2 linked regions of the Lujinxingia sediminis genome follow. The protein of the gene in region 1 interacts with the protein of each later gene in a pairwise test. Links are inferred from orthologs where the notes say so. Each region holds a gene or a part of one and is shown in the gene's direction. Other genes may lie near its edges.

The links. Proteins that work in one complex are often made in the same cells at the same time.
Region 2: the proteins of rlmB (region 1) and EA187_RS11050 interact in binary tests that used the Escherichia coli proteins (3 or more experiments, as listed by UniProt). The link is inferred for Lujinxingia sediminis from one-to-one orthologs.

What each region holds. Positions count from the first base shown.
Region 1 is NZ_SADD01000002.1:540,578-544,228, reverse strand. Bases 1-2,999 are described here. They hold rlmB (23S rRNA (guanosine(2251)-2'-O)-methyltransferase RlmB), read left to right. Parts: upstream 1-1,132; coding sequence 1,133-1,867; downstream 1,868-2,999. Other genes in these bases: tuf (elongation factor Tu), read left to right, coding at 2,617-2,999; pyrF (orotidine-5'-phosphate decarboxylase), read left to right, coding at 378-1,136; EA187_RS07705 (proline--tRNA ligase), read left to right, coding at 1-381. Also shown: more of tuf, read left to right, coding at 3,000-3,651. UniProt on the Escherichia coli protein: Specifically methylates the ribose of guanosine 2251 in 23S rRNA.
Region 2 is NZ_SADD01000005.1:163,793-167,933, reverse strand. The notes cover bases 458-3,394. They hold EA187_RS11050 (NAD(P)H-hydrate dehydratase), read left to right. Parts: upstream 458-1,114; coding sequence 1,115-2,674; downstream 2,675-3,394. Other genes in these bases: EA187_RS11045 (dickkopf-related protein), read left to right, coding at 2,671-3,394; EA187_RS11055 (pyridoxine 5'-phosphate synthase), read left to right, coding at 458-1,061. Also shown: glmM (phosphoglucosamine mutase), read left to right, coding at 1-243; more of EA187_RS11055, read left to right, coding at 297-457; more of EA187_RS11045, read left to right, coding at 3,395-3,903; EA187_RS11040 (GspE/PulE/PilB domain-containing protein), read right to left, coding at 3,931-4,141. UniProt on the Escherichia coli protein: Bifunctional enzyme that catalyzes the epimerization of the S- and R-forms of NAD(P)HX and the dehydration of the S-form of NAD(P)HX at the expense of ADP, which is converted to AMP.

The sequences.
Region 1 (3,651 bases):
ATTCTGGCAGCAGTAATCGAGCAGAATCACGACGATGACGGCATCATCTTCCCGATGGCGGTGGCCCCCTATCAGGTGGTGATCTGCCCGCTGCACCTTAAGAACGAGCTTGTGGTCTCGGAGGCTGAGCGTATCTACAGCGAGCTTCAGGCTGCCGGTGTGGAGGTGATTCTCGACGATCGCGATCTCCGAGCGGGTAACAAGTTCAAAGATGCCGATCTGATCGGGATTCCCGTGCGCCTGACGCTGGGGGGACGCGGTGTGGAAAATGGCGAGGCGGAGGTGAAGGTGCGCCATCAATCCGAAAACGAGATGATCCCCTTGAGTGAGGTGGTGGATCGGATCAAAGCGTTGACCAGGGACGCGCGAGGGGAACGATGACTGATCTGGGAGCTCGCGCCGCCGGGCTTGTCCGCGAACGCGTCGTGGTAGCGCTGGACTTCGACACACTGGATGAAGCGCTGGAGCTTGTGGAGACGCTTGGCGAGCGTGTGGCGCGCTACAAGGTGGGGATGCGCCTCTTTACGCGATATGGGCCGGAGATCCTCAACGCGCTGGATGCCCGGGGAGCAAAGGTCTTTCTCGATCTGAAGTTTCACGACATCCCCAGCGTGGTCAGCGATGCGTGTGCGGCGGCTGCGGAGCATCCCGGGGTCTTTATGCTGACGGTGCATGCGAGCGGTGGCGAGGCGATGTTGCGCCAGGCGGTACGTGGTGCGGAGCGCGGGCGCCCTGAAGATCCTCCGCTGGTCGTTGCGGTCAGCGCGCTGACCAGCCTCAAGTCCCGGGAGCTTCCCTCGGTGGGCGTGGGCATGGGGGTGACGGACTGGGCTGAAAAATTAGGAGCGTTGGCGTTAAAGTCCGGTGTCAACGGGGTAGTCTGCTCGGCGCACGAGGCGGAAGGCTTGCGCGCGCGAGTCGGTACCAGGCCGGTGCTGGTTACCCCGGGCATTCGTCTGGAAGATGTGCACATCGCCGGTGACGATCAGGCGCGCACCATGACGCCCGGGCGTGCGATGGCTTCCGGGAGCACATATCTCGTGATCGGTCGCCCCATTTACCAGGCTCCAGATCCGGGCGCGGCGGTCGATGCGGTCTGCGAGTCTGTCATGAGTTGGTTGGAGGAGATCCGATGATTGTCTTTGGTGTGCATCCGGTCGAAGAGGTCCTGGCACGGGCCCCACGCTCGGTGGAGGAACTCTATGTCGTCGGTCAACTCGGCGATCCGAAGTTTGAGAAGATCGCACAGATGGCCGAGGATCGTCGCCTGAGCGTGCGCACTGTGAGCGCTGAGGAGATGGACGCCCTCTGCGAGGGGAACCATCAACGGATCGCCGCGCGCGTGGGCTCCTTCCCCTACGCGAGCCTCGGGGAGGTGATCGAGCGCATCGGCGATCGCAGCCCGGCGTGTGTGCTTGTGCTGGAGCAGGTCCAGGACGCGGGCAACCTGGGAGCAATCCTGCGTAGTGCGGCGGCCTTCGACGTCGATGCAGTGATCGTGGCCAAAGATCGCGCTGCGGGGGTGAGCGCGGCGGTGGTGCGTGCGTCGGCCGGGATGGCCTTTCATGTGCCGGTGGTTCAGGTCACCAACATCGCGCGCGCGCTGCGGGAGCTTAAGGAGGCCCAATTCTGGGTGGTTGGTACCCTGGCTGAGGGGGGCTCTGCGCTTTGGGAGCAGGATTGGTCCATGCGCGCGGCTCTGGTCATGGGGGGGGAGCATCGAGGCATTCGCCCGAACGTGGCGAAAGAGTGCGATTTTCGAGTGACGATCCCGCTTCGCGAGGGTGTGGAGAGTTTAAATGTGTCGGTAGCGGCGGCGATTGGGCTCTACGATCGCGCGAGATCGCTAGGAATAGCGTCAAAATGAAAGAATTTACGCCGATCGAAAAAAGCGGTCGCTTTTCGCTTGACACCCTTTCGAAGGGGCTATATCTATCTGCCCCTGCTGACGGGGCCGCACAAAGCACGACGCGGTCATCGATGTAAGACGTAACCGACAGCGTTTGCTGGCGTAGCTCAATTGGTAGAGCAACTGCCTTGTAAGCAGTAGGTTGCAGGTTCGAGTCCCGTCGCCAGCTTTTTTCGAGAAATGAGGTTGACTCAATCCTCGAAGTCACATAGTAGGTATCGCGCCCGGTGGGGTTCCCGAGCGGTCAAAGGGACCAGACTGTAAATCTGGCGGCTCAGCCTTCGCAGGTTCGAATCCTGCCCCCACCATGAGAGACGTTCTGACCGAAGCGATAAACCGGGTCAGTCAGCGCGGGAGTAGCTCAATTGGTAGAGCATCAGCCTTCCAAGCTGAGGGTTGCGGGTTCGAGTCCCGTCTCCCGCTCTCAACACATAGCGAGTCAACGATGCAGCGCCGTTGACGAGCGTTCACGCCCTCGTAGCTCAGCAGGTAGAGCACTTCCATGGTAAGGAAGGGGTCATCGGTTCGAATCCGATCGAGGGCTTGCGGCAAAGCCACTGGACGCAAGAGCCCCTGGAGACAGGGGCTCAGCGATGTTGTCAGGTGGCAACGTCGTGCGGTCCAACAGTGACCAGGCGCTGCCCGTCCAACCCAAGCATTTGTCCAAACGTACATTTGGCGACACACCGCCAGAGGAGTTGAGAATCATGGCCAAGGAGAAATTCGAGCGCACGAAACCCCACGTGAACGTCGGGACCATTGGTCACGTCGATCACGGGAAAACCACCTTGACCGCGGCGATCACTCGAGTGCTCGCTGAAGCGTCTGGCGGCGATGTGAAAGCGTTCGACGAAATCGACAAAGCTCCGGAAGAGCGCGAGCGCGGCATCACGATCTCGACCTCTCACGTTGAGTACGAGACGGAAAACCGTCACTACGCTCACGTGGACTGCCCGGGTCACGCTGACTACGTCAAGAACATGATCACCGGTGCGGCGCAGATGGACGGCGCCATTCTGGTGGTTTCGGCCGCTGACGGCCCGATGCCGCAGACCCGTGAGCACATCCTTCTGGCCGGTCAGGTCGGTGTCCCCGCGATGGTGGTTTTCCTCAACAAGGCCGACATGGTCGACGATGAGGACCTGCTTGAGCTGGTCGAAATGGAAGTTCGCGAGCTTCTGAGCAAGTACGACTTCCCCGGCGACGACATTCCCATCGTGATCGGTTCGGCGCTTCAGGCGCTGGAAGGCGAAGCTGGCCCCTACGGTGCCGACGCCATCCTCAAGCTGATGGCCGAAGTTGACCGCTACATCCCGCTGCCTGAGCGCGCCACCGACAAGACCTTCCTGATGCCGATCGAAGACGTGTTCTCGATCTCGGGTCGCGGTACGGTCGTTACCGGTCGCATCGAGCGTGGTGTGATTAAGCCTGGCGACGAAGCCGAAATCGTCGGCCTTCAGGAAAAAGCGGAGAAGACGGTTGTTACCGCCGTTGAAATGTTCCGCAAGTTCCTCGATGCCGGTCAGGCTGGCGACAACGTCGGTTGCCTCCTTCGCGGTATCAAGAAGGAAGATGTCAAGCGCGGCCAGGTTCTGGCCAAGCCGGGCAGCGTGACCCCGCACACCAAGTTCGCCGCCGAGATCTACGTGCTGACCAAGGAAGAAGGCGGACGTCACACTCCCTTCTTCGCCGGTTACCGCCCGCAGTTCTACTTCCGCACCACCGACGTTACCGGTGAGATC
Region 2 (4,141 bases), on another replicon or contig:
CCTTTCCCCCAGGTCTTGCTTAACCTGAAGGTGCGCGAGAAGCCGCCGCTTGAAGAACTTGAGGCCTTTCAGAAGATGGTCCGCCAGGTCGAGAGCGAGCTCGCCGGAGAGGGCCGCGTACTGGCGCGTTATTCCGGAACCGAGGCCAAAGCCCGAATCATGGTCGAAGGCCCCGATCAGCTTAAGGTACGTGCCTACGCCGAGGCGCTTCTCGCCCAACTTCGCGAACTCATCGGCGCCTGACTTTGTAGATATTTATCGGATTGATAGAGGAGTCTTCGATGAATCCCACCCGTATGCGCCCGAGGCTGGGCGTGAACGTCGATCATGTTGCCACCATCCGCCAGGCCCGAAACACGCGCTACCCCGATCCGGTCAGCGCCGCGGCCATCGCCGAGCTTGCGGGTGCCGACCAGATCACCATTCACCTGCGCGAGGATCGCCGCCACATTCAGGATCGCGACCTTCGGGTATTGCGTGAAACGGTGCAGACCCGCCTCAATCTGGAGATGGCCGCTACCGACGAGATGTTCAAGATCGCCATGGAGCTCCGCCCCGACATGATCACGCTGGTGCCCGAGCGCCGCGAGGAGCAGACCACCGAAGGCGGCCTGGCCGTGGCTGGTCAAGAGAAGGTCTTGGGCCCCTATCTTGAGCGTCTTCGCCGGAGCGGGGCGCATCTAAGCCTCTTTATCGACCCGGACCCGGTTCAGATCGAAGCCAGCGCGGATCTCGGCGTCGATATCGTCGAACTTCATACCGGCGACTATTGCGAGTCGGCTGCCGAATTCACCAATACGCTGGCCCCGTCCGAGTTTGAGCGCGACCACGAGTGGCGCCGTCTCCGCGACGCCGCCTCCCGGGCTGCCAGCGCCGGACTGACCGTGGCCGCCGGCCACGGCCTGGACTACAAAAACGTGCTAGCCGTGGCCGCGATCTCCGAGTTTGAAGAGTTCAATATCGGCCACAGCATCGTCGCGCGCGCCATCTACGTGGGCTTTGAGCGTGCGGTCGCTGAGATGATCGAGGCGCTTGCCGAAGGCCGCTCCCTGGCCGAGTAGCGCGATTCCCGCTGTGCTGTCCTCCCTGCCCTGACTTAGCGCCGAAGTGACCTATGCACCTTGTGACCCCCGCGTCGATGCGTGAGATGGACCGCCGCACCATAGAGACCATCGGCATTCCGGCCGAAGTGTTGATGGAGCGCGCCGCCCGCGGCGCGCTGGGCGTACTTCTGGAGCATTTTTCTCCGCAGCCCGGTGCCCGCATCGGCCTGCTCTGTGGCATGGGCAATAACGGCGGCGACGGGGTGGCGCTGGCCACGATGCTCGACCACCTGGGCTTTCATCCGGTGCTGGTACTGATGGGCACCCCGGAGCGTTTCGGTCCCGAGGCGCAGCGTTTCCATAAAGTTGCCGAAGCCTTAATCGGAGATCGTCACCAGCTCAACGGGCTGGACGCCGCCGGGGTGCGCCACGTTTTGAATTCGCTGCCTCCCTGCGAGCTGTGGTGCGACGCCCTTCTGGGCACCGGTCTTGATCGCCCGGTGGAGGGGCGATTTGCCTCGGCGGTGAAGTTTCTCAACGATCAGCCCGCGCCGGTCTTCGCGCTGGATACGCCCAGCGGTCTCGATGGTCGCACAGGCCAGGTGCTTGGCGTATGCACTCAGGCCGAGGTGACCGCGACCTTCGGCTTTCCGAAGATCGGACAACTCCTCGATCCCGCCCGTGGCTTCATCGGTACGCTCTGCCCGGTCGATATCGGCATTCCAACTCGGGCGCGCGACGCGGTCGGCGTCGAGGCCTATGCGCTGGACGCTGACTGGCTTCAGGGAAAGATCCCCCCTCGTCCTACACACGCCCACAAGGGCTCGGTAGGCAAGATCGCTCTTATCGGCGGTCGCGCGCCAACAACCGGTGCCTTGACCATGGCTGCTCGTGGAGCCTTGCTGGGTGGCGCCGGGCTGGTCTATCCCGGCACCGATCCTCAGGGGGTTCTCAGCGCTCGCGCCATCCCGGAGGTCATCGCGCGCCCGATCTTCGGCGACTCCGGGGAGCTTCAAGCCGACGCCCTGTCCCAACTTCTGGACGCAAGCGACACGCTGGTCATCGGCCCGGGACTTGGAACCGACGCGGCCGCGCGTCAGGCGCTTCGACACTGCCTGGCAGCGCCTCCCCGCCCAACTGTGATCGATGCCGACGCGCTCACCCTGCTGGCCCAAAACCCGGATCTTTTCCAGGCTGCCTGCGATCTGGCCTCATACGCTCCGGTTGTGCTCACGCCCCACCCCGGGGAGCTCGCGCGCTTGCTCGACCAGAGCATCGACGAGGTTCTGAGTGATACCGTGGGCGCAGCCCGTGCACTTCTCGCGCGCATCCCGGCGATCATCGTCCATAAGAGCGCGGCGACCGTAGTCGCCGCCCCTCATAGCCCGCCCGGGATCAACCGCACCGGCAACCCGGGCATGGCCACCGGCGGAATGGGCGATGTCCTCAGTGGTCTTATCGCCGCCTCCCTCAACGACCATCCCGACGACCCGTGGATGGCCGCCGCCATCGCTGTCTGCGTGCACGGGCTCGCAGGCGACGCCGCCCGCGACGCGGTGGGCACCCGCGCCACCACGCCCGGTGTACTCCTCGAGCAGCTCGGCGCGGTATGGCGCAGGTTTGAGGCATGAGCTGCGGGCGCCGTCACCTCCACACGCTGGCGTTGGCGCTCATCGCGCTGAGCGTCTCCGGGTGCGATAGCCCGACCGACCCGGCGGCACTCGGCACCCTCTGCCTGCCTCAACGCCCGGGATGCCCCGACGCAGTGAGCCTCTCTCGCAGTGGTGTCGGCCGAAACGCCCTGGAGGTGGAGGTCGCCACCAACCTCAGCAGCAGCGCCGACCTCTCACTGATCGTCTCAACCCCGTCTGAAATCGGCCTTCCTTCCGACACGCCACGCATCGAGGATCGCTGGTTGCTGGCGAGCCGGGACTACACCCTGGGAGCTGGCGAGCGCGTCATCGAACGCATTGAGCCCGCCGAGTTAACGGTTGCCCCCGAGCTGGTGTTGGAGCTTCAGAGCCAGAGCGCAGGCGGCATCGTCGAGCTTAACTACCTGCTGATCTCGGAGCCGCTGGAATGCATCGACGACAATGACTGCGCCCGACGTGAGCGCTGTGAACCGGTGTACGGGCGCTGCGCAAACTGCCTGAGCGACTCCGATTGCGCCCCCACCCAGAGCTGCTCACAGCAGAACGGTCGCTGCTTTCCCGAAGCGCAATCCGGCTGCCGCTCCGCCTCCGGCAGCAGCCCGACAACCCCTCTCATGCTACTCACAGCGATGGGATTCTTCGTGTTCAAACGCCGCCAACGGCGCGCAGGAGCACGTGTGCTTCCCGGGGCCGCCCTGGCACTCGCCCTACTAGCGACTGCCCCTGGCGAGGCGCAGGCAGCTCCGGGGGCATCGTTGAGCATCGGCGGGGGAGGCCGCCTGCTCCTTGGGGAGTTCGCGACCGGCGCAAGCCCCGGCTGGGGGATAGCCCTCAACCAGGAGTTTCGCTGGCGTTTTGCCGGCATGAGCCTGCACTTTCTAAGCGGCAACCACGCCACGAGACATGACAGCCCTCCCTTTGAGGCGCACGCTCAGACTTTTGCATTGGGGCTCGGACCGCGCGGCTATTACCCCATCGGCCCGATCGAGGCGCAGCTCGGCCTCGACTACATGCACGTCGGGCTGGCCGGCACCGGGCTTGTTCAGAACACCGGGCTTCACCGCGACTTTCATGCCCTGGGCGGTATCGCCGCAGCGCGCTGGAGTTTTGGGGACTTTCACCTGATCGGGCGCGCCTCATACCACGAACTGGTCGACGCATCCGGCAGGATGCTCGGTCTCGACGTGATGGTCGGCATGGGCTTTTAGCTTCGCCCCCACGTGAAACCGACGCGCTCAACCGGGTCGTTTCGACTCTTTCTCGCGGAGCTCTTTCAGGCGAGCTTTGAGCTTTCGACGACTGAGCACCCGAGCTTCGACCAGCATTTCGGCCAGCGATTGCAAAATCGCCTTCTGATACTCCACTTCCCGCTCCAGGCGCGTGATGTGTTGTCGCTGTCGTGCGACCACCTGGGCCAGCGTCGGCTCGTTCTCAGCGCCGTCCGTC